2 regions of the Micromonospora echinofusca genome follow, and region 2 is predicted to be linked to the other one. Evidence: riboswitches for the same ligand, from Rfam matches in the RefSeq annotation. Region 2 holds a riboswitch; the other holds the start of a gene.
The links. A riboswitch is a leader RNA that binds a small molecule or an ion and turns the genes downstream of it on or off. The one in region 2 is predicted to bind glycine.
Positions count from the first base shown of each region.

Region 1 (15,371 bases), 220 kb from region 2:
GCGCCAGAGCAGGGCGAGGCTGCGTGCCGGGTCGCCGGTGCCGCTGTACTCGGTCGTCATCCCGGCACCTTAGCGTGCGCCGTACCGTATGGTGTACGGTACGGCGTACGAGACGAACGGACGGGGGCGCGATGCACGACGACTCAACGGCGATCGAGGCCGAGGGACTACGCAAGCGCTACGGCGACACGCAGGCCCTCGCCGGGCTGGATCTCACCGTGCCCGCCGGCACCGTCTGCGGGCTGCTCGGCCCGAACGGGGCGGGCAAGACCACGGCCGTACGGGTGCTGAGCACCCTGCTGCGGCCCGACGCCGGCGCGGCGCGGGTGGCTGGCGCCGACGTGCTGCGCCAGCCCGAGCGGGTGCGCGCCCGCATCGGTCTGGTCGGCCAGCACGCCGCGCTCGACGAGGTGCTCAGTGGCCGGCAGAACCTGGTGCTGTTCGGTCGGCTGCACCACCTCGGCAGCGCGCGGGCCCGCGCCCGGGCCGCCGACCTGCTGGCCCGCTTCGACCTGACCGACGCCGCCGACCGGCCCGTGGGCACCTACTCCGGCGGGATGCGCCGCCGCCTCGACCTGGCGGCGAGCCTGATCCTCGACCCGCCGGTGCTCTTCCTCGACGAGCCCACCACCGGCCTCGACCCGCGCGCCCGCGCCCAGGTGTGGGACGCCGTACGCGGGCTCGTCGCCGACGGCACCACCGTGCTGCTGACTACGCAGTACCTGGAGGAGGCCGACCAGCTCGCCCACACCGTCCGGGTCGTCGACGGCGGCCGGGTCGTCGCCGACGGCACCCCGGAGCAGCTGAAGACCGCGCTCGGTGGCGACCGCGTCGACGTCGTGCTGACCCGCGCCGACGACCTGGACCGGGCCGTACGCGTCGTCGGCGCCGCCGTCGCGGCGACCCCCGTCGTCGACGCGGTGGGCCTGCGCCTCAGCGTCGCCGTCACCGGGCGGGTGGCCGCGCTGGGCGCCGTGCTGCGGGCCCTGCACGACGCCGGCCTGGCCGCCGCCGACGTCGCGGTGCGCCGTCCCACCCTCGACGAGGTGTTCCTGCGGCTCACCGGCGGCGACTCCCCCACCGCCCGCCCCGACGGGGAGAAGGTGAGCGCATGAGCGCGACGAGCGTGCGGCCCGTGCCGCGGCGCCTGCGCTGGGCCGTCGCCGACGGCGTCACCCTCACCGGCCGGGCGGTGGCGCACTGGCGGCGCCAACCCGGCCAGTTCGTCGTCGGACTGCTCTTCCCGGTGCTGATGGTGCTGATGTTCGGCTACCTGTTCGGCGGCGCGATGAGCGTGCCCGGCGGCGGCGACTACCGCGAGTTCCTGCTGCCCGGCATGTTCGCCATGACGATGCTGTTCGGCATCGAGTCGACGTACGCGGCCGTGGCCACCGACGCCGCGCGCGGCGTCACCGACCGGTTCCGGTCGCTGCCGATGGCGTCCTCGGCGGTGCTCGCCGGCCGGGCCACCGCGGACCTGCTGCACAGCGCCGCCGGCCTGGCCGTCATGCTCGCCTGCGGCGTCGCCGTCGGCTGGCAGTGGCGCTCCGGCGTCCCGGCCGCGCTGGGCGCCGTCGGGCTGCTCCTGCTGCTGCGCTTCGCCCTGATCTGGGTCGGCATCCACCTGGCGCTGGTGCTGCGCAGACCCGAGTCGGTGGTGATGCTGCAGATCCTCGTCTGGCCGCTCGGGTTCACCTCCAACGCGTTCGTCTCCCCCGACACCATGCCCGGCTGGCTCGCCGCCGTCGCCGCGTGGAACCCGCTGTCGGCGACCGTCGCGGCCTGCCGGCACCTGTTCGCCAACCCCGGCGCGGGCGGCGACACGTTCCCCGCGCAGCACGCCGTCGCGCTCGCCGTGGCGTGGCCGCTGCTGCTGATCGCCGTGTTCGTGCCCCTGGCGGTACGCCGCTACCGCAGGCTCGGCCGGTGACCGACGCGATCCGCCGCCCACGCGCCGCATGCCGCGCCGCGGTGTCGCCGTCGCACCCGGGCGGACGCGACGACCCGCGCCGCGGCGGGCAGCGCGACCACCGACCCGAAACGAGGACGCCCGTGCCGATCGGCTGCCACGCCGTCACGTTCAGCCCCGCCGATCCGCCCCGCGCCGGGACGCTGCTCGTCTGGTCACCGGACGCCGACGCCCCGCCCGACGGGCCCGGCGAGGCGGTGACGGCGACCCTGGCGACGCCACCGCACGGGCACCCGGGGACCGTGCCCGCGCGACGGCTGGGCGTGGCCGCCGGCGTACCGCTGCTGCTGGCCGCGGCGGCCACCGACCCGGCGGCGGCGTTCTGGGCCGCAGCGGCCCGCGAGGCCCTGCACCTGGCCGCCCGCGGCCTGCTGCTGCCCGCCGTCACCGCCGCCGGGCACGACACCTGGCGGGTCGGGCCGCTCACCGCCGACGACGAGGCCCGGCAGGCACGCCTCGCCGCCGCGATGCCCGCCACGGCCCGCGCCACCCCCGTGCCCGGGCGCGACCCGACGTGGCTGCCCGATCCGGCGCGGCTGCTGCGCGACTTCCTCGACGCCGTCGCCGACACCCTGCCCCGCGACGACGCGGCCACCGGGGCGTGGTCGGCGCCCGCCCCCACCCCCGTCGGGCGGCTGCGCGACTGGGCCGCCCGCGTCGCCGCCGACACCGACGCGGCGGTACGGCTGTCGCTGCGCCTCGAGCACCGCGACAGCCCCGACGCGCCGTGGCGGCTGGTGGCGCAGGTGCACCGCCGCACCGCGCCGGGACTGCTCACCGACGCCGCCGCGCTGTGGCGCGCCGGCGTACCCGGCTTCCCGCCCGCCTGCCGCGACGCCACCCTGCTGGCCCTGCGCCACGCCGCGCGGGTGTGGCCACCCCTGGCGCAACTGCTGGACACCGCCGTGCCCGACGCGCTCACGCCCAGCGACGCGCAGGTCGTCGACCTGGCCACCGGCGCGGCGGCCCGGCTCGCCGCCGACGGCGTCGACGTGCACTGGCCGGCCGGACTCGACCGTGGCCTCACCGCCTCGGCGGTGCTGCGCGCCCCGAGCCGCGGCCCCGGCCTGCTCGCCGCACCCGGCGACGTGGCGCTGCACTGGCGGCTGCACCTTGACGGCAGCGTGCTCACCGGTGCCGAACTGGCCCGGCTCGCCGAGGCGCACCGGCCCGTCGTGCGGCTGCGCGAGCGGTGGGTGCTGGTGCCTCCCGAGCTGGCCCGCCGCGCCCGGCAGCCGCACGCCGGGTCGCTGACGGCGATGCCCGCCCTGCGCGCCGCGCTGACCGGCGCCACGCACGTCGACGGCGAACGCGTCGACGTGCACACCGAGGGCTGGCTGGCCGAGGCCGCCCGGCGGCTCACCGACGGCGACGCCGCGCCCCCGGTGGCCGTACCGGCCGGGTTGGCCGCGACGCTGCGCGACTACCAGCGCCACGGGCTGCGTTGGCTGGCCGGACTGACCTCCCTCGGTCTCGGCGGCTGCCTCGCCGACGACATGGGGCTGGGCAAGACCGTCACGCTGATCGCCCTGCACCTGCACCGCCAGGGCGACCCGGCCACCGCCGGCCCGACGCTCGTGCTGTGCCCGGCGTCGCTGCTGGGCAACTGGGAACGCGAGATCCGCCGCTTCGCCCCCGGCACCGCCGTACGCCGCTTCCACGGGCCCCACCGCAGCCTCGACGGCCTCGACGGCGGGTTCGTGCTCACCACCTGGGCGACGCTGCGCCGCGACGCCGACCGGCTCGCCGCCCGACGGTGGCCGCTGCTCGTCGCCGACGAGGCCCAACACGTCAAGAACCCGTACGCGGAGACCGCGAGGGCGCTGCGCGCGATCCCCGCCGCCGCCCGGGTCGCGTTGACCGGCACCCCCGTGGAGAACGACCTCACGGACCTGTGGGCGATCCTGGACTGGACCACGCCCGGGCTGCTCGGCACCCTCAGCGAGTTCCGCGCCCGCTGGATCGGGCCGGTGCAGGTCGACCGGGACCCCGAGGCGGGCCGGGAACTGGCCCGACTTCTCGGGCCGTTCCTGCTGCGCCGCCGCAAGAGCGACCCCGGTATCGCCCCCGAACTGCCCGCCAAGACCGAGACCGACCAGCCGGTCGCCCTCACCGCCGAGCAGGCCGCCCTCTACCAGGCCTGCGTCGCCGAACTGCTCGACGCGATCGCCGACGCCGACGGCATCGCCCGGCACGCGCTGGTGGTCAAGCTGCTCACCGCGCTCAAGCAGATCTGCAACCACCCCGCGCAGTACCTGCGCGAGAGCGCGCCGAGGCTGGCGGGGCGCTCCGGCAAGCTGGACCTGCTCGACGAGCTGCTCGAGGCGATCCTGCCCGCCGGTGGCGCGGTGCTGGTCTTCACCCAGTACGTGGCGATGGCCCGGCTGCTGCACCGGCACCTGAGCGACCGGGGCGTCGGGGCGCTGCTGCTGCACGGTGGGCTGCCCGTCGCCGCCCGCGACGAGCTGGTCCGTCGCTTCGACGCCGGGGAGGCCCCGGTGTTCCTGCTGTCGCTGCGCGCCGCCGGCACCGGCCTGAACCTCACCCGCGCCGACCACGTCGTGCACTACGACCGGTGGTGGAACCCGGCCGTGGAGGACCAGGCCACCGACCGGGCGTACCGGATCGGACAGACCCGGCCGGTGCAGGTGCACCGGCTGATCGCCGAGGGCACCGTCGAGGACCGCGTCGCCGCTCTGCTCGCCGGCAAGCGGGAACTCGCCGAGGCGGTCCTCGACGCCGGGCCGGCGGCGCTGGCCGCGCTCAGCGACACCGAACTGGCCGACCTGGTGACCCTCGGCGGTGACCGGTGACCGCGCGCGGCTTTCCCGCCTTCGCGCCCGGGCGGGGCCGCCGGCCCCGTACCTGGTGGGCGACGGCGTGGAACCGGGCGTGGGAGGCCGACGCCCTGGACGCCGGGCCGCTGCGCGCCGGGCGCCGGCTGGCCACCGCCGGGCACGTCGGGCCGATCACCGTCAGCCCCGGCCGGCTCGCCGCGGCCGTGCACGACGGCGACGCCGAGCAGGCGTACGACACCCGCATCCGCGTCGCGGCGCTCGGGGACGACGACTGGGCACGGCTGGCCGGCGAGGTGGCCGCCCGCGCCGGACACCAGGCGGCGCTGCTGGCCGGGCAGCTGCCCCGGGACCTGGCCGAGGCGAGCGGGGTGCCGCTGCTGCCCGGGTTGGGCGAGCTCACCCCGGAGTGCGACTGCCCCGAGTGGGACCACCCGTGCCGGCACGCCGCCGCCCTGTGCCACCAGGTGTCCTGGCTGCTGGACACCGACCCGACCCTGCTGCTGCTGATCCGCGGCCGCGAGGCGCGCACGCTGGTGCCCGCCGGCGCCGCCGCACCCGGAGCCGACGCGTCGGCTCCGACGGTCGCGGCGACCGGGGACGGGCCGGCGTCGTCGAAGCGGAGCACCGAGGCGGGCACGGCCGCCGCCGAGGCGTACGCCGGGGCGCTCCCGCCGCTGCCGCCGGGGCCGGGGCCGGTGGCCGGCGGTCCCACGCTGCCGCTGCTGCCGCCCGGCCCGGACGTCGACGTCGACGCGCTGCGCTCGGCCGTGGCGGTGGCGGCCGGCCGGGCGGCGGCCCTGCTGCACACGCACCGAGGCGCGGACGCCACCCCCGTGCCGACAGGCCGCGATCCCGGCTAATGTGACAGCGCTGTCAGATTGGTCGGTGACGAAAGAGGCGGGCGATGAGCGGGCGCTACCCACGGATCGAGCCGTACGCGCACGGGATGCTCGACGTCGGCGACGGGCAGCTCGTCTACTGGGAGACCTGCGGCAACCCCGACGGCAAGCCCGCCGTGGTGCTGCACGGCGGGCCCGGTTCCGGCTGCGAGCCCGGCTGGCGGGACCTGTTCGACCCGGCCCGCTACCGGGTGACGCTGTTCGACCAGCGCGGCTGCGAGCGCAGCACCCCGCACGCCGCCGATCACGGCGTGGACCTGTCCACCAACACCACCGAGCACCTGATCGCCGACATCGAACGCCTGCGCGCGCACCTCGGCGTGCAGCGCTGGCTGGTGCTCGGCGCGTCCTGGGGCGCCGCCCTGGCCCTGGCGTACGCGCAGCGGCACCCGCAGCGCGTCAGCGAGCTGGTGCTGTTCAGCGTGACCGCCGGCACCCGACGGGAGATCGGGTGGATCACCCGGGACATGGGGCGGGTGTTCCCGGCCGAGTGGGCGCGTTTCCGCGACGGGGTGCCGCCGGCCGAGCGCGACGGCGACCTGGCCGACGCGTACGCCCGACTGTTGGCCGACCCGGACCCGGCGGTGCGCGAGCGGGCGGCGCGGCAGTGGTGCGCGTGGGAGGACACCCACGTCGCCACCGTGCCGGGGCACCGGCCCGACCCCCGCTACGACGACCCGGTGTTCCGGATGGTCTCCGCCCGGCTGGTCACCCACTACTGGCGGCACGGGTGTTTCCTGCCCGAGGGGCAACTGCTGCGCGAGGCGGGCCGGCTGGCCGGCATCCCCGGGGTGCTGCTGCACGGCAAACTCGACATCAGCAGCCCGCCGGACGTGGCGTGGCAGCTGGCGCAGGCGTGGCCCGACGCCCGCCTGGAGTTGCTGGACGCCGCCGGGCACGGGGCGGGCAACGGCATGGCGGAGCGGGTCGTGGCGGCGCTGGACGACTTCGCCGAGCGCCGCTGACGCCGGCGGCGCTACGCCACGGCCTCCCGGCCGTCGCGCACGACGAACTCGCCGACGTCGGTGGCACCGAACCCGGTGCGGCGCAGGGTCAGCCCGACGGCCCCCGCGCCCCCGTCGACCACCGACGAGTCGGTGATCCGGTACGAGGCCGGGGCCGCGCCGTCGGCGAACAGGCGCTTGCCGGCGCCGACGACGACGGGGAACTGCAGCAGCCGGTACGTGTCGACGAGCCCCGCGTCGTGCAGGGTGCGCGCGAGCTGCCAGCTGCCGTGCACCTGAAGTTCGCCGCCCGGCTGCTGGCTGAGGCGCCGCACCTGCGCGACGACGTCGCCGCGCAGGACGGTGGTGTCGCCCCAGGCCGCGTCGGCGTCGGCGAGGGTGTTGCTGGCGACGTACTTCGGCCAGGTGTTCAGCGCGGTGGCGACGAGGTTGTCGGGGTCGGTGACCTGCGGCCAGTAGCCGCGCATCATCTCGAAGGTGCGGCGTCCCAGCAGGAAGGCGTCGGCCTGCCGGAACCACCCGTCGACGGCGTCGAGCTGACCGTCGCCGCTGTGCGGCACGAGCCAGCCCCCGCGCGTGAAGCCGTTGCTGGTGTCCTCCTCGGCCCCGCCCGGCCCCTGCATGACGCCGTCGAGGCTGACGAAGGCGTGGACGCTGATCAGCATGACTGTCCTCCCTGAAGGGCCCGCGACGCGGCGGGGCGCGGGCGCGGTGGTGGGCCCGGGCGGGCGCCGCGCCCCGAAAGCCTCCTACCGACAGCAACTCCTGTCAAGACAAAATAAATTGTCGGTAGGGGATGGGCCGCTCTCCGTGCTGAAACCGCGCTACGGCACCATCCAGGCGTCGTCACCGGTGACGGGTCGCGGACGGCCGTGACGACGTACAGCCCCGGCCAGGAGAACGCCAGCGTGCCGGCGTCGAGCAGCCGCTTGGGCGCCGGCACCTGGGAGACGGCGAAGACCGCCACAATTCCGTCACGTCGGCCAGCGTGGTGATCGGCAGGCCGAGCGGGCCGAACGCCGCCGGCACCGTTCTTGCAACGTGCCCCGCACCGACGGTGCAGCACCACACGGCGGTGCACGCTCAGGGTCACGCTGCCCCGGTGCGCGCCGCGCTCAGCGCTCGCCGAGGGCGGCGCGCACCGGGGCGGCCTTCGCGGCGGCCTCGGCGACCTCGGCGTCGGGCTCGCTGCCCCACGTGATGCCCCCGCCCGCCCAGACGTGCACCCGCTCGCCGTCGACGGCGGCGGTGCGGATCGTCAACCCCAGGTCGATGCGGCCCGGGGCGACCCAGCCGAGCGCGCCCATGCTGGCGCCCCGACCCACAGGCTCCAGCGCGGCGACGTGCTCCAGGGCGGCGAGCTTCGGGGCGCCGGTGACCGAGCCGCCGGGACACAGCGCGCGCAGCAGGTCCGCCAGACCGAGCCCGTCGGCGACCGCCGCGGACACCGTCGACTCGGCCTGCCACAGGTCGCACCAACGGCGTACGGCGAACAGCTCGTCAACGCGCACGCTGCCGGTGCGGGCGACGCGGGCCAGGTCGTTGCGCTCCAGGTCGACGATCATCACGTGCTCGGCGCGTTCCTTCGCCGAGGCGAGCAGCGCCGCGCGGCCGGCGGCCGTGGCCGGCCGGGTGCCCTTGATCGGCCGGGTGATCAGCCGACCGTCGGCCAGCTCCACCAGGGTCTCCGGGCTGGCGCAGCCGATCGCCCAGCCCGCACCGGTGAGGGTGCCGCCGTAGCGGGCGCCGGGCAGCGCGGCCAACCGACGCAGGGCCGGCAGCGGGTCGCCGCGGTAGCGGGCAGCGGCGTGGCCGACGAGGTTGACCTGGTAGACGTCGCCGCGACCGATCGCGGCGCGCACCGCCGTGACGGCGTCGGCGTGCTGGCGCGGCGTCCAGCTCTGCGCCCACTCGCCGCGCCACCAGTGCGCGTCGGGTGCCGTGGCGCCCGCCGCGACCGGGCGGCTCGACGCCACCGCGGCCGGGTCGTGGCCGTAGACGACCACGGCGACCTCCGGCAGCGTCGGGGCGGGGTTGGTGGCGCCCGGGGGCGCGCCGATCAGGGCCGCGCCGGCGGCGGCGGAGACGTAGAGGGCGGCGCCGCACACCCCGGCCGGGTCGTGGCGGGGCGCGGGGCGGGCCAGCTCGTGCAGCGGCAGGCCGGACGAGGCGAGGAACTCCTCGACCCGCGCCGCCGGGTCCCCGCCGTCGGCGGGCCACCACTGCCAGCGGGCCCGCTCGACGAGCGTACGGCGGCAGTCGGCCGGCGCCCCGGGCACGTCGACCCCTAACCCTGGGAGCGTTTCCACGCCGTCCGGCCCATCCACCCTCATCCGTTCAGTGGATTTCAGCGAATCCACGCGTACACCTGCTCGATGCTGACCGCTTTTGCTTGGTACTGTGCGTCACTGGTCATGTGAACCATGACACAGTGCCCCCACAGTCCGGAGATCCCGATGTGCCAGCACCAACCCACCTGCCCCTCCGCCGAAGCGACCGACCGGGAAGCCGCCCGGGTCCTCGCCTGCTTCCCTGAGCAGGGCTGGAGCCTGCTCTGCAACGGTGTCATCGTGTTCGAGGACACCGGCGAGCTCCTCCCCGACGGCAGCAGCATCGCACCCCACCGCGGCCCCGCCCGACACGCCCTCGTCGCCTGACCTGTCACGCTGCGTAACGCAATATCAACGCGTCGATCCAGGCTGGTCCCCCGGTCGGGACACCCCCCGGCCCAGGTCGGCGCACCCGCCGGGGCGGCAACCACGACCGCCCCGGCGTCACGCGACGTCAGCTCTCGAACGCCTCCGGCGCCGGGCACGAACACACCAGGTTCCGGTCGCCGTACGCGCCGTCGATGCGCCGCACCGGCGGCCAGTACTTCCCGGCGCGCTCCACCCCGCCCGGATACGCGCCCACCGACCGCGCATACGCGTGCGGCCACTCGTCCGCGGACACCATCGCCGCCGTGTGCGGGGCGTTGGCGAGGGGATTGTCGCCCGCCGGCCACTGCCCCGACCCCACCTTGTCGATCTCCTCCCGGATGGCGATCATCGCATCGCAGAACCGGTCCAGCTCGGCCAGGTCCTCACTCTCGGTCGGCTCCACCATCAGCGTCCCCGCCACCGGGAACGACATCGTCGGCGCGTGGAAGCCGTAGTCGATCAGCCGCTTCGCCACGTCGTCCACGCTCACCCCCGTCGCCTTCGTCAACGGCCGCAGGTCCAGGATGCACTCGTGCGCCACCAGGCCCTTGTTGCCCACGTACAGCACCGGGAAGTGCCCGCGCAGCCGCGCCGCCACGTAGTTCGCCGCCAGCACCGCCACACCCGTGGCCCGCACCAGCCCCGCCGCGCCCATCATCCGCAGGTACGCCCACGGGATCGGCAGGATCCCCGCCGACCCGTGGCGGGCCGCCGAGATCGCCGGCCGGCCGTCGACGTGCGCGCCCAACGGGTCGCCCGGCAGGAACGGCGCCAGGTGCGCCCGCACCGCCACCGGACCCACCCCCGGGCCCCCGCCACCGTGCGGGATGCAGAACGTCTTGTGCAGGTTCAGGTGCGACACGTCCGCCCCGAACTTGCCCGGCTTGGCGAAACCGACCAGCGCGTTGAGGTTCGCCCCGTCGACGTACACCTGCCCGCCGGCGTCGTGGACCTTCGCGCACAGCGACGCGATGCCCGTCTCGTACACCCCGTGCGTCGACGGATACGTCACCATGATCGCCGCGAGGGCGTCCCGATGCTTGTCGATCTTCGCGTCGAGGTCCACCAGGTCGATGTTGCCCCCGTCGTCGCAGCCCACCACGACGACCCGCATGCCGGCCATCACCGCGCTGGCCGCGTTGGTGCCGTGCGCCGACGACGGGATCAGGCACACGTCGCGGTGCCCCTCACCCCGGTCGCGGTGGTAGGCCCGGATCGCCAACAGGCCCGCCAGCTCGCCCTGCGAACCGGCGTTGGGCTGCACACTGACCACGTCGTAGCCGGTCACCTCCGCCAGCCACCCCTCCAACTGGGAGATCATCTCCCGGTATCCGGAGGTCTGCGCGTCCGGCGCGAACGGGTGGATGTGGGCGAACTCCGGCCAGCTCACCGGCTCCATCTCGGTGGTGGCGTTGAGCTTCATCGTGCACGACCCGAGCGGGATCATCCCCCGGTCCAGGGCGTAGTCGAAGTCCGACAGCCGCCGCAGGTAACGCAGCATCGCCGTCTCCGAGTGGTGGCTGCGGAACACCGGGTGGGTGAGGAAGTCCGACGTACGGGTCAGCGCCGCCGGCAACACGCCCCCGACCGGCGCGTCCCACACCGCCGCCACGCCCCCGGCCCGCCCGCCGAGGACGGCCGCGAACGCGTCGCACACCGTCCGCAGGTGCGCTGGCGTGGTCGTCTCGTCGCACGACACCCCCACGTGGTCGGCGTCGACCAGGCGCAGGTTCACGCCCCGCGCGGCGGCGTCGGCCACGACCGCCCCCGCCTGGCCCGGCACCCGCGCCAGGACCGTGTCGAAGAACGCCTCGTGCACCACCTCCACGCCGTCCAGGCCCCGCAGCGCCGCCGCCAACCGCACCGCCCTGTCATGCGTACGGCGGGCGACCTCCCGCAGCCCGTCCGGACCGTGGTAGACGGCGTACATGCCGGCCATCACCGCCAGCAGCACCTGCGCCGTGCAGATGTTGCTGGTCGCCTTCTCACGGCGGATGTGCTGCTCCCGGGTCTGCAACGCCAGCCGGTACGCCGGGTTGCCGTCCGCGTCACGCGACACCCCCACCAGGCGGCCGGGCAGCATCCGCTCCAGCCCCGCCCGCACCGCCAGGTAGCCGGCGTGCGGCCCACCGAAGCCCATCGGCACACCGAAACGCTGCGTCGTGCCGGCGGCGATGTCGGCGCCGATCTCCCCCGGCGGGCGCAGCAGCGTCAGCGCCAGCAGATCCGCCGCCACGGTCACCAGCGCCCCCACGGCGTGCGCCGCCTCGACCAGACCCGCCTGATCGCGTACCGCCCCCGACGCCCCCGGGTACTGAAGGTGCAGGCCGAAGAACTCCGCCGGCAACTCGTCACGCCCGGTGTCGACGACCCGCACGTCGATACCGAGCGGCTCGGCCCGGCTGGCGATCACCGCGATGGTCTGCGGCAGGGTGTCCGCGTCGACCACGTACACCGCGCTCTTGCTCTTCGACGCCCGGTGCGCGAGAGTCATCGCCTCGGCCGCGGCGGTGCCCTCGTCGAGCATCGACGCGTTCGCGGTGGCCAACCCGGTCAGGTCGGTGACCATCGTCTGGAAGTTCAGCAACGCCTCCAGCCGCCCCTGGCTGATCTCCGGCTGGTACGGCGTGTACGCCGTGTACCAGGCCGGATCCTCCAGCACGTTGCGGCGGATCACCGCCGGGGTGTGCGTGCCGTGGTAGCCCAGCCCGATCATCGACACCACGACGGTGTTGCGGGCCGCCAACGCCCGCAACTCGGCGAGGGCGTCGTGCTCGCTGGCCGGCTCCGGCAGGTCCAGGGTGCCGTGCCAGCGGATCACCTCGGGGATCGCCGCGTCCATCAGCTCTTCGACCGAGCCGTAACCGACGGCCTCCAGCATCCGGCGCTCGTCGTGCGGATCGGGACCGATGTGGCGGGCGGCGAACTGCTCTGCGGTCATGGGCGGCACTCCCGGGGCGAGGTCGACAGGTCGGCCTCCCCCTCTGTCGCGCCCACGAGGCGCTCCACAGTGCCTGCCCACGAGGTCCTTTTGCCTGAGAGGTTCCGGGGAGGATTTGCCCCTTCGGCGCCGCCTGAGATGCTGCTGGGCGGTCTCTCCCACGTGGGTGCTACCGGCATGGTCAACGCTACCAGCGCCCGCTGCTCCACACCCCGACAGGCCGCTGCCGCCCCTGCCGGTCAGCCCACCGGCACACCGCCGACCGCCCGGTCGGCCAGCGCCGGCAGCAGCCGACCCAACGGCGCGTCGACCGTCAACGCCGCGTACCCGTCACCCCGGGTCGGCCCCTGGTTGACGATCACCACCGGAATGCCCGACTTCGCCGCCGCCACCACGAACCGGCGACCCGACATCACCGTCAACGACGACCCCAGCACCAGCAGCAGCCGCGCCCGCGCCACCAGCTCGAAACAGCGGGCCACCCGCGCCGCGGGCACCGTCTCACCGAAGAACACCACGTCCGGCTTCAACATGCCTCCCCGACAGAACGTGCAGCCGACCGTACGGAACCCGGCCACCTGCTCGTCGGCGAGATCCACGTCACCGTCCGGGTTGACCGCCGTCACCCGCGCGTCGAAGCCCGGGTTCACCTCCCGCAGCCGCCGGTCCAGCTCCTCCCGCGACGTCTGGTTGCCGCAGTCCAGGCACACCACCTCGTCGAGGCGGCCGTGCAGCTCCACCACCTGCGCGCTGCCCGCAGCGGTGTGCAACCCGTCCACGTTCTGGGTGATGATCCCGTCGACCAGCCCGCCGCGTTGCAGCCGCGCCACCGCCCGGTGCCCCTCGTTCGGCGTCGCCCGCGCGATCATCCGCCACCCCAGGTGGCTGCGCGCCCAGTAGCGCCGCCGCGCCAGGGGGTCACGCGTGAACACCTGGTACGTCATCGGGGTGTGCCGCCGCGCCGCGCCACTGGGCCCCCGGTAGTCGGGGATGCCCGACTCGGTGGACAGCCCCGCCCCGCTCAACACCACGACACCGCCGCCGGCCACCAGCCCGGCCAGCGCGTCGACCGTCTCCGTCACCCGTCCATGCTGCCTCAGGCAGGTGCCCCTCGGCGAACGCCGGCCACCGTCCCGCCGGTGCACACCCCGCGCCGCCACCCCGCCGCCCGGCCACGCCCCGCGCCGCCACCCGGGCCGACCGGCCGCGCCGGGCCGAAGCGGCGGCTAGGTTGGCAGTATGCGCGTCGTCATCGCCGGAGGCCACGGCAAGATCGCCCAGCTCGCCCACCGCGAACTCGCCGGTCGGGGCGACACCGCCGTCGGCCTGATCCGCAACCCCGACCACGCCGCCGCGCTGCGCGCCGCCGGCGCCCACCCCGTCGTCGCCGACCTCGAACACGTCGGCGTCGACGAACTCGCCGAGCACCTGCACGGCGCCGACGCCGTCGTCTTCGCCGCCGGCGCCGGCCCCGGCAGCGGCGCCGGCCGCAAGGACACCGTCGACCGGGCCGGCGCCGTCCTGCTCGCCGACGCCACGCAACGCGCCGACGTCCGCCGCTACCTGCTGGTGTCGTCCATGGGCGTGGAGAGCGAAGCGCCCGCCGGCACCGACGAGGTGTTCGCCACGTACCTGCGGGCGAAGAAGGCCGCCGAGGACGACCTGACCGGCCGCGACCTGGACTGGACGATCCTGCGCCCCGGCCGCCTCACCGACGACCCGCCCACCGGGCGCATCACCCTCGCCCGGCAGGCACCGGCGGGCGCCGTCACCCGCACCGACGTCGCCCGGGTCCTCGTCGCCCTGCTCTACCACCCGCACAGCGCCGGCACGATCCTGGAGGTCGTCGGCGGCGACACCCCCATCGCCGACGCCGTCGCCGCCGTCGACCGACGCTGACGGCAGTTGTGGCAACGGCACGGCGGGGACGGCGACGCGGTGCCCCCACCGACCGACGCTGACCCGCCGGACGGGACCGGCGCGGCTACTCGCCGAGCACGGCCCGCAGGTGCGCGTTCACCGCACCGGCAGCCGCCGCGTCGGCGCGCAACTGCTCCGACTGCTCCGACAGGTACGCCTGCCACCGGCTCAGATGCTGCTGCGCCGACGCCACCGCCGCCACCAGGGCAGCGTGCCGCTCCTCCAACTGCCGCACCTGCTCACCCCGCGACGAACCGACAACGCCCTGCGCCTGCGCGATGATCTCGTCGGCCTGCCGCCGCGCGTCAGCGATGATCTCCGCGCCCTCCGCGCTGGCCTCACCGATCGTCCGGTTCGCCTCGTCCTGCGCCCGCATCGCCAACTCGATCACCATCGGATCCGGGCCCCGCGCGGCGGTGCTGGGCAACGCGCCGTGCCGCAGCATCTCCACCTGCTGCACCAGGCCCTCGTTCTCCCGCCGCAGCCGGTCCACCTCACCACCCAGCAACGCCACCCGCTCGTCGGCCGAACGCGTCAGGTCGACCACCTCGTCGGCGGACAACCACCGGCTGCCCCGGAACCGACGCACCTCCAACGCACCCACCGCCCGGGCCAGCTCACCACGCGCATCGGCGAGGTCGCCATGCTCGACGCTCATCGCACCCCCGTCCCACCGAAGTCGTCCCGCACGGCGGCAGCCGCGCCCGCCAGTGGCGGATAGAGCGAATGGTCGTACCCCTCCACCAGGATCCGCTGCGCCGGCACCCCCGACGCCGTCAGAGCGGCCACCGTCGCCCTGGTCATCTCCGGGCTGCCACACACCAACACCTCGGTGTCCGGCCACGGACCCAACCGCACCGCCGTCTCGGCGGCCGTGCCCACCGCCCCCTGCCACTGCCAACCCGACTCCACCGTCGGCACGTACCGCAGCCACGCCGAACGCCACGGCTGCGCCGACGCCGACGCCAACTCCCGCAGCGCCGCGTCGTCGTACAGGTCGTCCGGGGTCCGCGCACCCACCACCAGCGTCGTCGTCCGATCCGAGCCCTGCCGCAACGCCTCCACCACCGCCCGCAGCGGCGCCAACCCCGTACCCCCCGCCACCAACAGCAACGCCAACCCCGGAGACCGGTCGTACGACGACAACGCCGTCCCCACGGGCGAGCCCAGCAACACCCGG
Region 1 is NZ_LT607733.1:3,003,879-3,019,249, reverse strand. It holds gene GA0070610_RS13245 (TetR/AcrR family transcriptional regulator) at 1-60, opposite strand, end outside; gene GA0070610_RS13240 (ATP-binding cassette domain-containing protein) at 132-1,115, shown strand; gene GA0070610_RS13235 (ABC transporter permease) at 1,112-1,930, shown strand; gene GA0070610_RS13230 (DEAD/DEAH box helicase) at 2,053-4,782, shown strand; gene GA0070610_RS31115 (SWIM zinc finger family protein) at 4,779-5,627, shown strand; gene pip (prolyl aminopeptidase) at 5,672-6,631, shown strand; gene GA0070610_RS13215 (dihydrofolate reductase family protein) at 6,643-7,296, opposite strand; gene GA0070610_RS13205 (chorismate-binding protein) at 7,747-8,964, opposite strand; gene GA0070610_RS13200 (DUF5999 family protein) at 9,088-9,288, shown strand; gene gcvP (aminomethyl-transferring glycine dehydrogenase) at 9,416-12,271, opposite strand; glycine riboswitch at 12,344-12,442, opposite strand; gene GA0070610_RS13190 (NAD-dependent protein deacetylase) at 12,511-13,353, opposite strand; gene GA0070610_RS13185 (NAD(P)H-binding protein) at 13,511-14,170, shown strand; gene GA0070610_RS13180 (SPFH domain-containing protein) at 14,256-14,849, opposite strand; gene GA0070610_RS13175 (globin domain-containing protein) at 14,846-15,371, opposite strand, start outside.
Region 1: another riboswitch for glycine. It lies ahead of gcvP (aminomethyl-transferring glycine dehydrogenase); the one in region 2 lies ahead of GA0070610_RS31145 (hypothetical protein).

Region 2 (15,371 bases):
GAGGCGGCCGGCACGGCCTCCGCGCTGCTCGGCGCCGTGCAGTTCGGCGTCGGCGCGCTGGCCGCGCCCCTGGTGGGCGTGCTCGGCACCGGCGCGGTCGCCATGGCCGTCGTCGTCGCGGGCGGCATGCTGGCGGCGACGGCGGTCCTGCTCGTCGTGGTGCGTCCGGCCCGCCTCGCCGGCCTCGAACCGGATGCGGTGGTCCTGGCGGCGCACTGAGCGGGTGCGCGCCGCAGCGGTGCGGGTGGCGGCCGGCGTCGCCGAGTGGACGGCCCGCCGCGGCTGGCTCGGCGGGCCGTCCATCGTCGAAGCGTGGCCGGGCGCCGAGGCTCGTGCCGGCGGTGGCCGCGCGACAGGTCAGCGGGGCTGCTCGGCGAGCCCCCGGATGCCCTCGAGGGTGCCGGTCATGGCTTCGCGCAGGGCGTCCAGCCGGCGTTCGATGATCTCCTCCTCGTGCTCCGGGGCCTGGTCGATGACCAGGCTCAGCCCGGTGCGGGTGGGGCCGATGCGCACCGAGTGCGACAGCCGGCAACCGTCGCCCTCGGGGGTGAGGCGGTACTGCCAGGTGGCCCCCGGGCGCGTGAGGTCGACGGGGCCGCCGCCGAAGCGGTTGTCCGGGTCGGTGACGACCCAGCCGAAGACCCGCGGCTGGTCGAACTGCACGACGTGCGAGATGGTGCGCCACTCGCCCAGCGCGGGATGCTGGTTGTGCCCCTCGAACCGGGCTCCGAGGGCCGGCCCCCGGCTGCCGTCCAACCAGCTCACCCGCAGCAGCTCCGAACTGAACCGCGCGGGCAGTTCGATGTCCGTGACCAGCTCCCACACCCGGGCGGGATCGGCTGCCAGGTGGAGGTCGCATTCGACCGCCGGGCCGTCGACGTAGCGCACGGCATCCTCCTTCGTGTCCTTCACGGTGCTCCGACGCTCCGGCCGCACCCCGCCGTCGCAAGGCGGGCGGCAGCCGCACCGGACAAGGATGGCCCCTGCGGGCCGATCGCGCTGCCCCGCCGGGCGCCACCTGCGTGGACGTCGGACCGGCGGCCGGGTCATGGCGGCGACGCGAACGGGTATGCCGTCGCATGGCAACCGAGGTCGTCGTGGTCGGCGCCGGTTTCTCCGGGCTGGCCGCCGCGCTCACGCTCGCCCGCGCCGGCGTACGCGCGCGGGTGCTGGAGGCGCGCGACCGGGTGGGCGGGCGGGTGCTCACCCGGTGGCTGGCCGACGGCACCCAGCTCGATCTGGGGGCCCAGTGGGTCGGCCCGACCCAGGAGCGGGTCAACGGGCTCCTCGCCCGGTACGGGATCGGCACCTTCGCGTCCGCCGCGTACGGCCCGTCGACCGTGCTGTTCCCCGACGGCCGGCACGCCGGGGCGCCCGAGGCCGCCGGCAGGGTCCTCGACCTGCTCGACGCGTACGCCGAGCGGGTCGACCCGGCCGCGCCGTGGGCGGCGGCGCAGGCCGTGGAGTGGGACCGTACGACGCTGGCCGGCTGGCTGCGCACGGCCGCGCCGGACCCGGCGACCGCCCGCTACCTCGGCCGGCTGCTCGCCGGCGGCCTGCTGGCCGCCGGGCCGGACGAGATCTCCCTGCTCCAGATGGCTTTCTACCTGCGCTCCGGCGGCGGCAGCCGGGCGCTGCTCGCGATGGCCGGCGGCGCGCAGCAGGACCGCGTCGTCGGCGGGCCGCCGGTGCTGGCCGAGGCGCTGGCCGCCGCCCTCGGCCCGGACGCCGTGCGGCTGGGTGCTCCGGTACGGGCGATCGCGCAGGACCACGCCGGCGTGGTCGTGCACACCGACACCGACCGCGTCGAGGCGGACGCGGTGGTGGTCGCCGTGCCGCCGACGCTGGCCGGGCGCATCCGCTACGACCCGCCCCTGCCGGCCCTGCGCGACGCGCTCACCCAGCGGATGCCGATGGGCTCGGCGTTCAAGGTCCACGCGGTCTACCCGGAGCCGTTCTGGCGCGCGGACGGCCGCTCCGGTGTCGCCGTCTGCCTCGCCGGGCCGGTCACCGAGACGGTGGACAACGGCACCCCGGACTCCGCGCGCGGCGTGCTGACCGCGTTCAGCTACGGCCCGGAGGCGAACGCGCTGCGGCGGATGTCCCCGGGGGAGCGCCGGGCGGGACTGCTGGACGCCCTGGCCGCCGTCGTCGGTCCGGCGGCCCGACGGCCCGAGGAGTTCGTCGAGTACGACTGGTCGGCCGACGAGTGGACGCGGGGCTGCTTCTGCGGGGCGCCGACCCCCGGCTCCTGGTGCGGGTACGGGCCGGAGCTGCGTCGGCCGGTGGGGCGGGTGCACTGGGCCGGCACGGAGACCGCCACCCGGTGGGCCGGCTACCTGGACGGGGCGATCGAGGCCGGCGAGCGGGCGGCCGCCGAGATCCTGGCGGGCGCGGGCCGCTGAGCACCGGCGGCCCGGCGCCGGCCGACGATGGCGGCGGGCGCCGGGCCGACCGGTAAGCTCGGGCGGGCCGTGGCGTCGGACGAGCGACCCACGGGTGACGGCGCGGGCTGAGCGGGGTGACGTGGTGGTGACAGCCGACTGGCAGGCGGGCGGCGCCGATGCCGCCGGGCCGGTACTGGCGCTGGCGGCCATCGCGGGGCGGCAGAGCCTGCGCGAGGAGGTGGCGCACGCGCTGCGCGCCGCGATCGTGGCGGGCCAGATCAGGCCCGGCACCATCTATTCGGCGCCCACGCTGGCGACGCAGTTCGGGGTCTCGCCGACCCCCGTGCGCGAGGCGATCCTCGATCTGGCCAAGGAGGGCCTGATCACGATCGTCAAGAACAAGGGCTTCCGGATCAGGTCCCTGTCGGAGCGGGAACTCGACGAGATCACGCAGATCCGGGAGCTGCTGGAGATCCCGGTGGTGGCCGAGCAGGTGGGCCGGCTCTCGGCGGAGCAGCTGCGCGAGCTGCGGGTGCTCGCGCAGGCCATCGTCAAGGCGGCGAGCCGGGGCGACGTGGTGGCGTACATCGAGGCGGACAGCGAGTTCCACCTGACCCTGCTGCGCGCGGGCGGCAACCTGCGGCTGGTGGAGACGGTCGCCGACCTGCGTAACCGCACCCGCCTGTACGGGCTCGACGCGCTGGTCAGGGACGGCCGGCTGGTCGACTCGGCGGACGAGCACGTCCAGCTCATGGACCTGTTCGCGGCGGGGGACCGGGACGGGGTCGTGAACCTGATGCGCGGTCACCTGCGGCACGTGCGCGGCATCTGGGCCGACCGGCCCGAGCGCTAGCCGGGGCGCGTCGCGCCGGGCCGGAACGCCGACCACGGTCGCGGGTGCGGTCGTGGGTGCCGGCAAGAGGAACACCGTTCGGATCTGGTGGACGTCCCGACGACCGTGCTACGGTGCCATGTAACATTTTACTGGAGGTGGCGTGGAACAGATTCCATGGCGGGGCGTCCTGGCGGCCGCCGCCCTGCCGTTCGACCCCCGTGACCTGAGCGTCGACCTCGACGCCTACGCGACGCACGTCCGGTGGCTCGCCGACAACGGCTGCCGCGGGGTCGTCCCGAACGGCTCGCTGGGGGAGTACCAGGTGCTCAGCGCCGAGGAGCGCGAGGCCGTCGTGCGCACCGCGGTGCAGGCGGCCCCCACCGGCTTCTCGGTGGTTCCCGGCGTGTCGGCGTACGGCGCGGACGAGGCGCGGCGCTGGGCGGAGCAGGCGGCCGAGGCGGGCTGCCAGGCCGTGATGCTGCTGCCGCCCACCGCGTACCGCGCCGACGAGGCGGCCGTGCTGGCCCACTACCGCGAGGTGGCCAGGGCCGGCCTGCCGATCGTGGCCTACAACAACCCGCTCGACACCCGCGTCGACCTCACCCCTGCCCTGCTGCGCCGGCTCTTCGAGGAGGGGCTCGTGGTCGCGGTCAAGGAGTTCAGCGGCGACGTCCGCCGCGCGTACGAGATCGCCGAACTCGCGCCCGGCCTCGACCTGTTGGCCGGCGCCGACGACGTGGCCCTCGAACTGCTGATGGCCGGGGCGGTCGGCTGGATCGGCGGCTACCAGAACGCCATCCCGGACAGCTGCGCCCGCCTCTACCAGGCCGCCGTCGCCGGGGACCCGGCGACCGCCGTGCCGCTGTACCGGACGCTGCACCCGCTGCTGCGCTGGGACTCCCGCTCGGAGTTCGTCCAGGCGATCAAGCTCTCCATGGACGTGGCCGGCCGGCCGGGCGGCCCCACCCGCCAGCCGCGCCAGCCCCTGCCCCCGGCCGTCGCCGCCGAGATCCGGGAGACCACCGAGCGGCTGCTCGCGGCGGGTCACCGCTGATGCGCACCAACCGCGTCATCCACGTGGTCGACTCGCACACGGAGGGGATGCCCACCCGGGTGGTGACCGGCGGGGTGCCGGTGATCCCCGGCGCCACCATGGCGCAGCGCCGCGAACACCTGATGACCCACCTCGACCACCTGCGCACCTTCCTGATGTACGAGCCCCGGGGCCACTCGGCGATGTCGGGGGCGATCCTGCAACCGCCGACCCGGCCGGACGCCGACTTCGGCGTGATCTACATCGAGGTGTCCGGCTGCCTGCCGATGTGCGGGCACGGCACCATCGGCGTGGCGACCGTGCTCGTCGAGACCGGGATGGTCGAGGTCACCGAGCCGGTGACCACCGTACGCCTGGACACCCCCGCCGGACTGGTGGTGGCGTCGGTCGCGGTGGCCGACGGCCGCGCCACCGCCGTCACGATCCGCAACGTACCGTCCTTCGTCGCCGCGCTGGACGCCGTGGTCGACGTCCCCGGACTGGGCCGGGTCCGCTACGACCTGGCCTACGGCGGGAACTTCTACGCGGTGGTGGACCTCGCCGAGTTGGGCCTGACCCTCGACCGGGCCCACAAGCAGCGGCTGCTGGAGGCCGGGCTGGCCATCATGGCGGCGGTCGACGCCACCGACCGGCCCGTGCATCCCGAGCAGCCGGAGATCTCCGGCTGCCACCACGTCTACCTGGCCGGCGAGGGCTCGGACGCCCGCCACTCCCGGCACGCCATGGTGATCCACCCGGGCTGGTTCGACCGGTCACCCTGCGGTACGGGCACGTCGGCGCGGATGGCGCAGCTGCACGCCCGGGGCCTGCTGCCGCTCGACCGCGACTTCGTCAACGAGTCCCTGCTCGGCACCCGGTTCGTCGGACGGCTGGTCGACACGACCACCGTCGCGGGCCGCCCGGCCGTGGTGCCGACGGTCACCGGGCGGGCCTGGCTGACCGGCACCGCCCAGCACTTCCTCGACCCCGACGACCCCTTCCCGGCAGGATTCCTGTGGTGACCGAAATGATCCGGAGTCGTTCTCCGCAGTGCCCCGGCGACGTGGTCGCCGAGCGCGCCGCGGTGTCCCCCGACGAGGTGCGCGCACTGGCCGCGCGCTCGCGTACCGCCCAGGCCGGCTGGTGCCGGGAAGGGCCCGCCGGCCGTGCCTCGGCCCTGCGCGCGGCGGCGGACCGGCTGCGCGAGCGGGCCGACGCGGTCGCCGACCTCATCGTCCGCGAGGTCGGCAAGCCGGCGGGGGAGGCCCGCGCCGAGGTGGACCGCGGGGCGGCCATCCTGGACTACTACGCGCAGGCCTGCTACGCCGCGACCGGTGACGTGCTGGCGCCCTCGCTACCTGCGCACCAGCCCGGCCTGCTCTTCACCGAACGCCGCCCGCGCGGCGTCGCCGGGCTGGTCACGCCGTGGAACTTCCCGCTGGCCATCCCACTGTGGAAGGCCGCACCGGCGCTCGCCACCGGCAACGCCGTGCTGCTCAAGCCCTCCCCGGAAGCGCTCGCCTGCGGCGAGGCCGTGGCCGGGCTCTTCGAGGGCCTGCTGCCGAGCGGGCTGCTGCACGTCGTGCCGGGCGGACCGGCGACGGGCCAGGCGGTCGTCGAGGCGAGCGACGTCGTCTCGTTCACCGGGTCCGCGGCGGTCGGCGCGCAGGTCGCGGTCGCGGCCGCCCGCGCCGGACTGCCGGTCCAGGCGGAGATGGGCGGCCAGAACGCGGCCGTCGTGCTGCCCGACGCGGACCTCGGGCAGACCGCCGCGCTGCTGGCCAACGCCGCGATGGGGTACGCCGGACAGAAGTGCACCGCGACCAGGCGGATCGTCGTGGTGGGCGACGCCCGGGAGTTCACCGAGGCGCTGGTGGCCGCCGTGACGTCGCTGCGGTTCGGCGATCCGGCCGAGACGAGCGTGGTCGCCGGCCCGGTGATCGACGCGGCGGCGCGCGAGCGGGTCCTCGACGCCGCCGGGGCCGCGCGGGCCAGCGGGGCGCGGCTGCTCACCGGCGGTACGGGCGGCCCGACCGCCGCCGACGACGGCTACTACGTCGCGCCGGTGCTGATCGACGGGCTCGACCCGGCACACCCCGTGGCCCGGGAGGAGACCTTCGGGCCGCTGGCGGCGATCCTGTCCGTGCCGGACCTGGCCGGCGCCGTCGACCTGGTCAACGACGTGCGGTACGGGCTCGTCACCTCGGTGCACGGCCACGACGTCGGCGCGCTGCTCGACGCCGCCCGGCGGATCGACACCGGCCTGATCCGGGTCAACGCGCCGACGACCGGAGTGGACTTCCACGCCCCGTTCGGCGGCGAGAAGGCTTCCAGCTACGGCCCGCGCGAACAGGGCACCGCCGCCCTGCACTTCTACACCTCGGTCCGCACCGTCACCTTCGCGGCACCGCCGCGACCCCACTGACCCACGCCACCCACCCCTCCACGGCAAGGAGCCGCTGTGACCCGCGACCTGCGTACCGGCAGCCACGACCTGCCCGTCAGCCCCGCGCTCGAGGAGTTCATGCTGTCCGGCTGGGCGGACACCGAGCAGTACGACCTGCCGGTCGACGAGGTCGCCGGCTGGGCCGCGCGGCGGCGCGCGCGGCTGCACGAACTGTTCGCCGGCCAGCGACTGGTGGTACCGGCCGGCGGCTACCAGCAGCGCTCCAACGACCAGAACCACCGCTTCCGGCCCCACTCGGCGTACACCTGGCTGACCGGCGACCAGTCCTCCGACGGCGTCCTGGTGGTCGAACCCGACGGGGACGCCACGCTGTTCCTGCGTCCCCGCTCGGGACGCAAGGACGGCGAGTTCTTCCAGGACCGGGTCTACGGCGAGCTGTGGGCCGGCCGGCGTCCCACCCTCGGCGAGAGCAGCCGCCGGCTGGCCCTGCCGACCCGCCACGTCGCCGAGCTGGCGCCGGCGTTGGCCGGGGCGCACACGCCGACGCGGGTGCTGCGCGGCGTCGACGCAGGTGTCGACGCGCTGCTCGGTGGCGGGGCCACCGCCGGCGACGCCGAGTTCGCCGCCGTGCTGGCCGAGCTGCGCCTGGTGAAGGATCCCTGGGAGATCGCCCAGCTGGAGCAGGCGGTGGCCACCACGACCCGCGGCTTCGAGGACGTGGTGCGGGCGCTGCCGATGGCGATGCGGACGTCCGAGCGGTACCTGGAGGGGGTGTTCTGGCAGCGCGCCCGGCTGGAGGGCAACGACGTCGGCTACCAGTCCATCGTGGCCGCCGGCGCGCACGCGGCGACCCTGCACTGGAACGACAACGACGGGCCGGTCCGCGACGGCGACCTGCTGCTGCTCGACGCCGGGGCGGAGACCCGGTCGCTGTACACCGCCGACATCACCCGGGTCCTGCCGGTCTCCGGCCGGTTCAGCCCGTTGCAGCGCGACCTGTACGAGCTGTGCCGGCGGGCCAACGACGCCGCATTGGAGTGCCTGCGGCCGGGGGCGCACTTCCGGGCCTTCCACGAGGCCGCGATGACCGTGCTGGTGCACGGGCTGGCGGATCTCGGGGTACTGCCCTGCACGCCGGAGCAGTCGTTGGCGCAGGACTGCGGCCTGCACCGCCGGTGGACCCTCTGCGGCTCGGGCCACATGCTCGGCCTGGACGTGCACGACTGCGCCGCCGCCCGCTCCGAGACCTACCTGGACGGCCGCCTCGCGGCCGGTCACGTGCTGACCGTGGAGCCGGGACTCTACTTCCAGCCGGACGACGAACTCATCCCCGCCGAGCTGCGCGGGCTGGGCATGCGCATCGAGGAGGACGTGCTGATCACCGACGACGGCTACCGCATGCTCTCCGCCGACCTGCCCCGCCACGCGGACGACGTCGAGGCGTGGATGCACCGCGTCGCCTCATGACCGCCGCCAGCCCGGACGTCGTCGTCATCGGGGCGGGCATGGTCGGCGTCGCGTGCGCCTACTACGCCGCCCGCGCCGGACTGGCCGTGACCGTGGTCGACCGGGGCGGGGTGGCCGCCGGCACCACCGGCGCCGGCGAGGGCAACATCCTGGTCTCCGACAAGCCGCCCGGGCCGGAGCTGGCGCTGGCTCGGCACTCCGTCGCCCTGTGGCGGGAGCTCGGACGGAGCCTCGGCGGGGAACACATCGAGCTGGAACACAAGGGCGGGCTGGTGGTGGCCGCCTCGCCGGCCGAACACGCCGCGTTGCGGGCGTTCGCCGCCAGCCAGCGCGCCGTCGGGGTCGAGGCGTACGAGGTGGCCGCCGAGGCGTTGGCCGAGTTCGAGCCGCACCTGGCCCGGGACCTCACCGGCGGCGTGCACTATCCGCAGGACATTCAGGTGCAGCCGATGCTGGCCGCCGCCCACCTGCTGCGTGCCGCCGGGGTGCGGCTGCTGACGGGGACCCGGGTCGTCGGGGTGCGCCGCGGCGCCACCGGAGCGGTCCGGGCCGTGGTGACCGACCGGGGCACGCTGCACACCGCGACGGTGGTCAACGCCGCCGGCGTCTGGGCCGGCGAGGTCGCCGCCCTGGCCGGGGTCGAGCTGCCGATCCTGCCCCGGCGCGGCTTCATCCTCGTCACCGAGGCGCTGCCGCCGCTGGTGCGGCACAAGGTGTACGCGGCCGGCTACGTCGCCAACGTCGGCCGCAGCTCCGGCGACCTGGAGGTCTCGCCCGTGGTGGAGGGCACCAGGGCGGGCACGATCCTGATCGGCTCCACCCGGGAGCGGGTGGGATTCGACCCGACGATCCCGCTGCCGGCGCTGCGCCGGCTGGCGGCGGGAGCGGTCCGGCTCTTCCCGGTCCTCGGCCGGGTGTCGGCGATCCGCGCCTACCGGGGGTTCCGGCCCTACAGCCCCGACCACCTCCCGATGATCGGCGCCGATTCCCGGGTGCCGGGCCTCTACCATGCCGCCGGCCACGAGGGCGCCGGGATCGGTCTCGCCCCGGCCACCGGGCACGCCGTCGCGGCACTGCTGACCGGGCGCCGCCCGGACGTGGACCTACGACCATTCGCCCCGGAGCGCCATGACGTTCACCTTTGACGGCCGCCCCGTCCCCACCGACGGACGGCGGACGATCGCCGCCGCACTGCTCGCCGCCGGCATCCGCTCGTGGCGGCGCACCCGGGTCGGCGCCCGGCCCCGGGGCATCTTCTGCGGGATCGGGATCTGCTTCGACTGCCTGGTACGCGTCAACGGGACGCCGTCCCAGCGCGCCTGCCTGGTCGTCGCCCGTCCGGGGGACGTGGTCGAGACCCACGACGACGGCGGGCCGCGGCCGTGACCGCGTACGACGTGGTGGTGATGGGCGCCGGGCCGGCCGGGCTGGCCGCGGCGGCCTCGGCGGCGCGGGCCGGCTGCCGGGTGGCGCTGCTGGACGCCGGGTCACGCCCGGGCGGGCAGTTCTGGCGGCACCGCGCCGACGCGGACGGCGGCGAGCACCCCGACTGGTCGACGTTCGCCCGGCTGCGCGGGCAGCTCGGCCGGGTCGCGCACCGGGCCGACGCCGCCGTCTGGTTCGTCGAGCCCCCGGCGGGCCGCGCCGACCCGCAGTTCGCCGTGCACACCCGTTCGGGGGTGGTGCACGGGCGCCGGCTGGTCGTCGCCACCGGCGCCCACGACCGGGTCGTGCCGTTCCCGGGCTGGGACCTGCCCGGGGTGGTCACCGCCGGCGGCGCCCAGGCCATGCTCAAGGGCCAGGGGGTGACCTTCGCGCGGCGGATCGTGGTGGCGGGGACGGGACCGTTCCTGCTGCCGGTCGCGACCGGCCTGGCCGCGGCGGGCGGCACCGTCGTCGGCGTCTACGAGGCGAACGACCCGGCGTGCTACGCCCGCCACCCGCGCGCGGTCGCCGGCGCGGCGGGCAAGCTCACCGAGGCCGGCCGGTACGGCTGGCGGATGCTGCGGCACGCCGTGCCCTACCACCGCCGGACGGCGGTGGTGGCCGCGCACGGCACCGACCACGTGACCGGGGTGACCGTTGCCCGGCTCGGTCCCGACGGCACCGTGCTGCCCGGCACCGGCACCCGGGTGGAGTGCGACGGCCTCGCGGTGGGCTTCGGGTTCACCCCGCAGCTGGAGCTGGCCGTGGCCCTGGGCTGTGCGACCCGGCTGGACCGCGACGGCAGCCTGGTGCTGGCCGTCGACGCGGCCCAGGCGACCTCGGTGCCGGGGGTGTACGCGGCCGGTGAGGTCACCGGCGTCGGCGGTGCCGGCCTGGCGCTGGTGGAGGGGCAGCTCGCCGGGGGCGCCGCCGCGCTCTCCCTCGGCCGTCCGCCGCCCTTCCCTGCCCGCCGGCTCGACCGGCTGCTGCGGGCCCGACGCCGGCTGCGCCGGTTCGCGGCGGCGCTGCACGCGGTCCACCCCGTGCCGGCCGGCTGGCCGGACTGGTGCGCCGACGACACGCTCGTCTGCCGGTGCGAGGAGGTGCCCGTCGCGGCGGTCCGGCGGGCGGTGCGGGAGCTGTCCGCCATCGACGCCCGGGGCGCGAAGCTGCTGACCAGGGCCGGCATGGGCTGGTGCCAGGGTCGGGTCTGCGGCTACGCCACCGCCTGCCTGGTGGCCCGGGAGGCGGGCCGGGCGCCGGGCGCGGCCGACCTGGCCGGGTACGCGTCCCGTCCGCTGGCGCAGCCGGTCACGCTCGGCGAAATCGCCGCCGACGACTGAGCGCTGCGGCCCGGGCCGTCGCCGATCCGCAAGGCCACGCGGGCACGCCGGCCGCCAAGCGGGGGTGGCCGCCCGCGCGAGCGTTGGCGGCCACCACTGCCGGACGTGGCACGGGTCGTCAGTACTCCGACTTCACGGTGACCCCGCTGAACGCCTGCCTGGCGTGCAGGCTCACGTAGTGGTAGCCGGGGGCCGGGTTGTCGATCGTGATCGTCTCGCCGTTGCCGCTGGTGACCGACCGGTGGGTGTACGCGCTCGTGGTGGCCCAGCCGCTGGGGCTGTAGTACAGGTCCGCGTCGCCGGTGCCACCGGACGAGGTGATCGTCAGGCGGGCGGTGCCGGCGGGCACCTGGAGGTAGAGGTAGGAGAGGTTTCCGGTGGTGGCCTGGAGGTTGCCGCGTTGGCAGTTGCGGCCCAGCGTCCGTACGTCGCCGCCGGTGCACTCGGGCAGCGCGGCGGGATCGCCGGTGACCGTGACGTCGCGGGAGGTCCGGGCGGTGGCGCCCCTGTCGTCGGTGACGGTGAGGGTGACCGCGTACGTGCCGGCGGCGCGGTAGGTCTTCGTGGGGTTGGTCGCCGTCGAGGTGGTGCCGTCGCCGAAGGTCCAGGACCGGGCGGCGATGCTGCCGTCGCCGTCGGTGGACCGGTCGGTGAAGGTGACGCTCAGCCCGGTGGTGGTGGACGTGAACGCCGCGACCGGGGCCTGGTTCGCGGGCGGGTTGGTGCCGCCGCAGTTGCCGGCCGCGCAGGCGCCCAGCCAGGCGTACCAGTCGGCGTCGTAGCGGCTGCCGATGGTGCCGGTCAGCAGCGTACGGGCGGCGTTCCAGTTGCCCGCGCGGTAGTGCCCGAGCAGCGTGGTGACGTCACCGCGGTGCGACTGGAGCATGTACCGCACCGCCAGGTAGCCCCACCGGTAGACGCGGTTGGTGTCGTGGCCGTACGTGGTGTCGAAGAGCGTACGCAGCGGGTACGTCTTCTTCCCGGCCTCGGTGATGGCGGCGCCGTAGGTCAGCTCCCGGTACGAGTACGACACGTACTCGGCGAAGCCCTCGATCCACCAGATGGTCGGGGTGGCGATGTTGGCGGTGAAGTCGCCGTACAGGTTGAAGCGACCGTCGAGGTAGTGGGTGTACTCGTGGTTGAGGTTCCAGATCTCGAAGGTGGGTCGCAGCCACTCCGCCTCGTACGCGATGAAGCGCGCCTGGTTGCCGGCGGCCGCCGGGTCGCCTTCGAGGTACATGCCGCCGTTGTTCGTGTCGATGCCGAACATCGGCCCGCCGTACGTCTGGTAGTCGGCGCTGGAGTCGAAGACCACGACCTCGATGGTCGTGTTGCGGTCGTTGGCGACCGGGCCCGTGTCCGCCGCGACGGAGTGGAAGTAGGCGTCCTGGTTGCGCATGCTCGCGCACGCCCGGTCGAGCTGGGCCGAGGTCATCTGCTGGGCCCGGACGCGGATGGTGCTGCCACAGGTGTAGGTGATCGGCAGGACCTCGGCCGCCAGCCGCCGCTGGAGGTCGCAGGTGCCGTAGTAGGCGCACTCGGCCTTGTCGTAGTGGTCGGTCATCTCGGCGACGCCGACCCAGAGGGCGGCGGTGGGGCCGGTGATCGCGCTCAGGTCGAGCAGGCCCCGGGCCAGGGGCCGCGCCTTCGACCGCAGGGCGGGGTGCTGGAGGAAGCGGCCCAGTTCGCGGCCGGCGTTGGAGACGAGGTAACCCCGGTCGGTGCCGAGCAGGGCCCGCCTGCCGGAGGCGAAGGCGTACAGGGTGTCCAGCACGCTCGGGTCGGCGCTGACCGTGCTGACGAACTCGGGCACCTGATGGCCCCGGAACAGCACCGTGTAGACGTTGTTGACGGCGCTGAGCATCCACCACGACGAGTCGTACGAGCTGTCGTAGCCGGTCAGCAGCCGCTTCACCACGTACAGGTAGCGGGCGTTCTCCTCCGCGCTGTCGATGAGGGTGACCGCCTCGGCCAGCACCTCGCCGTTGGCGTCGCTGACGTCGCCGGAGCGGCTGTTGGCGAAGAACGTGTCCAGCCCGGCGCGGATGGCGGCGCGCAGGCCGGGGCCGTACGAGCCCACCGTGGCGGGGTGGTTCCACTGCACGTAGTAGCCGGCCCGCAGGTACAGCACGAGCTGGGCGGTGCCCGTGCGGTTGGTGCCGTCGTAGGTGGCGGCGTCGTCCCGCAGCCCGTACGCCACGCTGGTCATCTGCGCCTCGCGGAAGGCCTGGGCGGCGTCGCTGCCGGAGAGGCTGAACAGGGTGTTCACGCAGTCGGTCGTGGCCGCCCTGATCTGCTGCACCAGCGCGTTGCCGGTCCGGCCGGTGAAGTCGCCGACCGCGCACGGCGCCGCGGCCGAGCCGCGCATCGACGGGGCGGTGCGCCGCCCCGCGTCGTCGGGCCGGTCGTAGTCGCGGCGCAGCTCCTCCCGGGACGAGGGGAGCGGGGCCCGCTCGCTGACCGGTAGTGGCGACCGCCGCACGTGGGCGTCGGCGGCACCGGAGCCGGGACCGGCGTCGGTCGGGGCGGCGCCGGTCGGCCTGGGCGGCGGCGCCGCGCTTGCGGTGCCGGCGGAGGCCATCGGGGCCAGCCCCAGGGCCAGTACCAGTGCGAGCGGGGCGGCGAGCCAGCCGCGCCGGTGTCGTGGTCTCGTGGTTCTCACGGGTCGCCTCCTGGCGTTCGTGGTCCGGCCGGGCGGCCGGCGGGTGGTGGTGTGAGGTGGCTGCGCGCGCTGACGCCCGTCGATCAAGCGGGGTCCGCGCTGCGGGTGGCCAGTACAATGGCACACATCACACATCGTGTAAAGGATCGTTGATGGTCGATATGCGTGCCGGTCCGGCGACCGTCCGTGGTCGTTGACACCCGCTCGACCGGTCGCCTAGGGTCTGCGGGCGACCCACAACTACATAGACGCCGTTCGAACCCGCGCGGGAGAGATCCCGACCGTCCGTCGGGGCGCCGAAGGAGCAAACTCCCAAGAAACTCTCAGGCCCCGTTACCGCTCGGGTGAGGCGAACTCTGGAAAGCAGACGATCCGTCGTCTCACCCACGGTGCAAGCCGCCAACCGGCGGTGAAGCTCTCAGGTCGATGACAGAGCGGGAGGCAACCGACCGTACGACGCGACCGCGTCGGGACGAGGGAGGCCTCCGTGCAGCACAGTCCGACCATCCTGCTCCGCTCACCCCTGCACGCCGTGCGCGCCGAACTCGGCGTCCGGTTCACCGGCTGGTCCGCGCCGCTGCGCCACGGCAGCGAGACCGCCGGGCACCGCGCGGTACACGAACGCGCCGGCCTCTTCGCTGCAGGTCGGTCCGGGTCGGTCGCGTCCGGCGCCCTCAGCCCCGCCGACGCGGTACGCGGCACTCCGCCGCCGCCCTCGGCGACGTCATCTACGCCGAGCCGCCCGAACCGGGCACCCACCTGAGCGCGGGCGAGGTCTGCGGCGAGGTGGAGTCCACCAAGTGACGGCCGACGAGTACCGCGCCTACCTGGCCGACGCGGCGGCTGCGGGCCCCACGGCCCACCCGTGAACCATCCGCCGGGGACGCGTGCGTGCACCGCACCCCGGCGGCACCAACCCGCTCGCCGCCGTCCGGCGACGGCGTCGCGACCCGGCCCTCCGGAAAGGCGTTCCATGCCGAACAAGCTCCTGCTCCTGGCCGCGGAGAACGAGCGCATGCGCGCACTGGTCTCGCGCTCGTCCCTGACCCGGGGAATCGTCCGCCGGTTCGTCGCGGGCGAGGAGGATCGTGAGGTGGTCGCGGTGGCCCGCCGGCTCGCCGGGGTGGGCCTCCAGGTCACGATCGACCTCCTCGGCGAGGGGACCACGGCGCTCGCGCAGGCCGAGGCCACCCGCGACACGTACCTCGCCCTGCTGTGGTCGCTGCACGCCGCGGACCTGGCCGCGACCGCCGAGGTCTCACTGAAGGTCTCGGCGCTCGGTGGGTCGCTGCCGGGTGACGGGTACGGGCACGCCCTGCGGCTCACGCGCGACGTCTGCGCCGCCGCCGCGGCCGTCGGGTCGAGCGTCACCATCGACATGGAGGACCACACGACCGTCGACGCGACCCTCACCCTGCTCGGCGAGCTGCGGGCGGAGTTCCCGTGCGTCGGGGTCGCCCTCCAGGCGTGCCTGCGGCGTACGGCGGCCGACTGCCGCCGGCTCGCCCACGCGGGCAGCCGGGTCCGCCTGGTGAAGGGCGCCTACGCCGAGCCCGCCTCGGTGGCGTACGTCCGGAAGCGCCAGGTCGACGACGAGTTCCGGCGGTGCCTGCGCATCCTCATGGAGGGACAGGGGTATCCGATGGTCGCCACCCACGACCCGAAGCTCATCGAGCACACCCTGCACCTGGCGCGGCTGGGCGGGCGCAGCGTCGAGGACTTCGAGTTCCAGATGCTGTACGGCATCCGCGAGAACGAGCAGCTGCGACTGGCGTCGGGCGGGAACCGGATGCGGGTCTACCTGCCGTACGG
Region 2 is NZ_LT607733.1:3,227,584-3,242,954, reverse strand. It holds gene GA0070610_RS14230 (multidrug effflux MFS transporter) at 1-219, shown strand, start outside; gene GA0070610_RS14225 (SRPBCC family protein) at 358-912, opposite strand; gene GA0070610_RS14220 (flavin monoamine oxidase family protein) at 1,080-2,405, shown strand; gene GA0070610_RS14215 (GntR family transcriptional regulator) at 2,533-3,240, shown strand; gene GA0070610_RS14210 (dihydrodipicolinate synthase family protein) at 3,383-4,276, shown strand; gene GA0070610_RS14205 (proline racemase family protein) at 4,276-5,277, shown strand; gene GA0070610_RS14200 (aldehyde dehydrogenase family protein) at 5,283-6,680, shown strand; gene GA0070610_RS14195 (aminopeptidase P family protein) at 6,780-8,129, shown strand; gene GA0070610_RS14190 (NAD(P)/FAD-dependent oxidoreductase) at 8,126-9,274, shown strand; gene GA0070610_RS14185 ((2Fe-2S)-binding protein) at 9,258-9,515, shown strand; gene GA0070610_RS14180 (FAD/NAD(P)-dependent oxidoreductase) at 9,512-10,897, shown strand; gene GA0070610_RS14175 (collagenase) at 11,016-13,559, opposite strand; glycine riboswitch at 13,816-13,908, shown strand; glycine riboswitch at 13,914-13,994, shown strand; gene GA0070610_RS31145 (hypothetical protein) at 14,047-14,322, shown strand; gene GA0070610_RS14165 (proline dehydrogenase family protein) at 14,533-15,371, shown strand, end outside.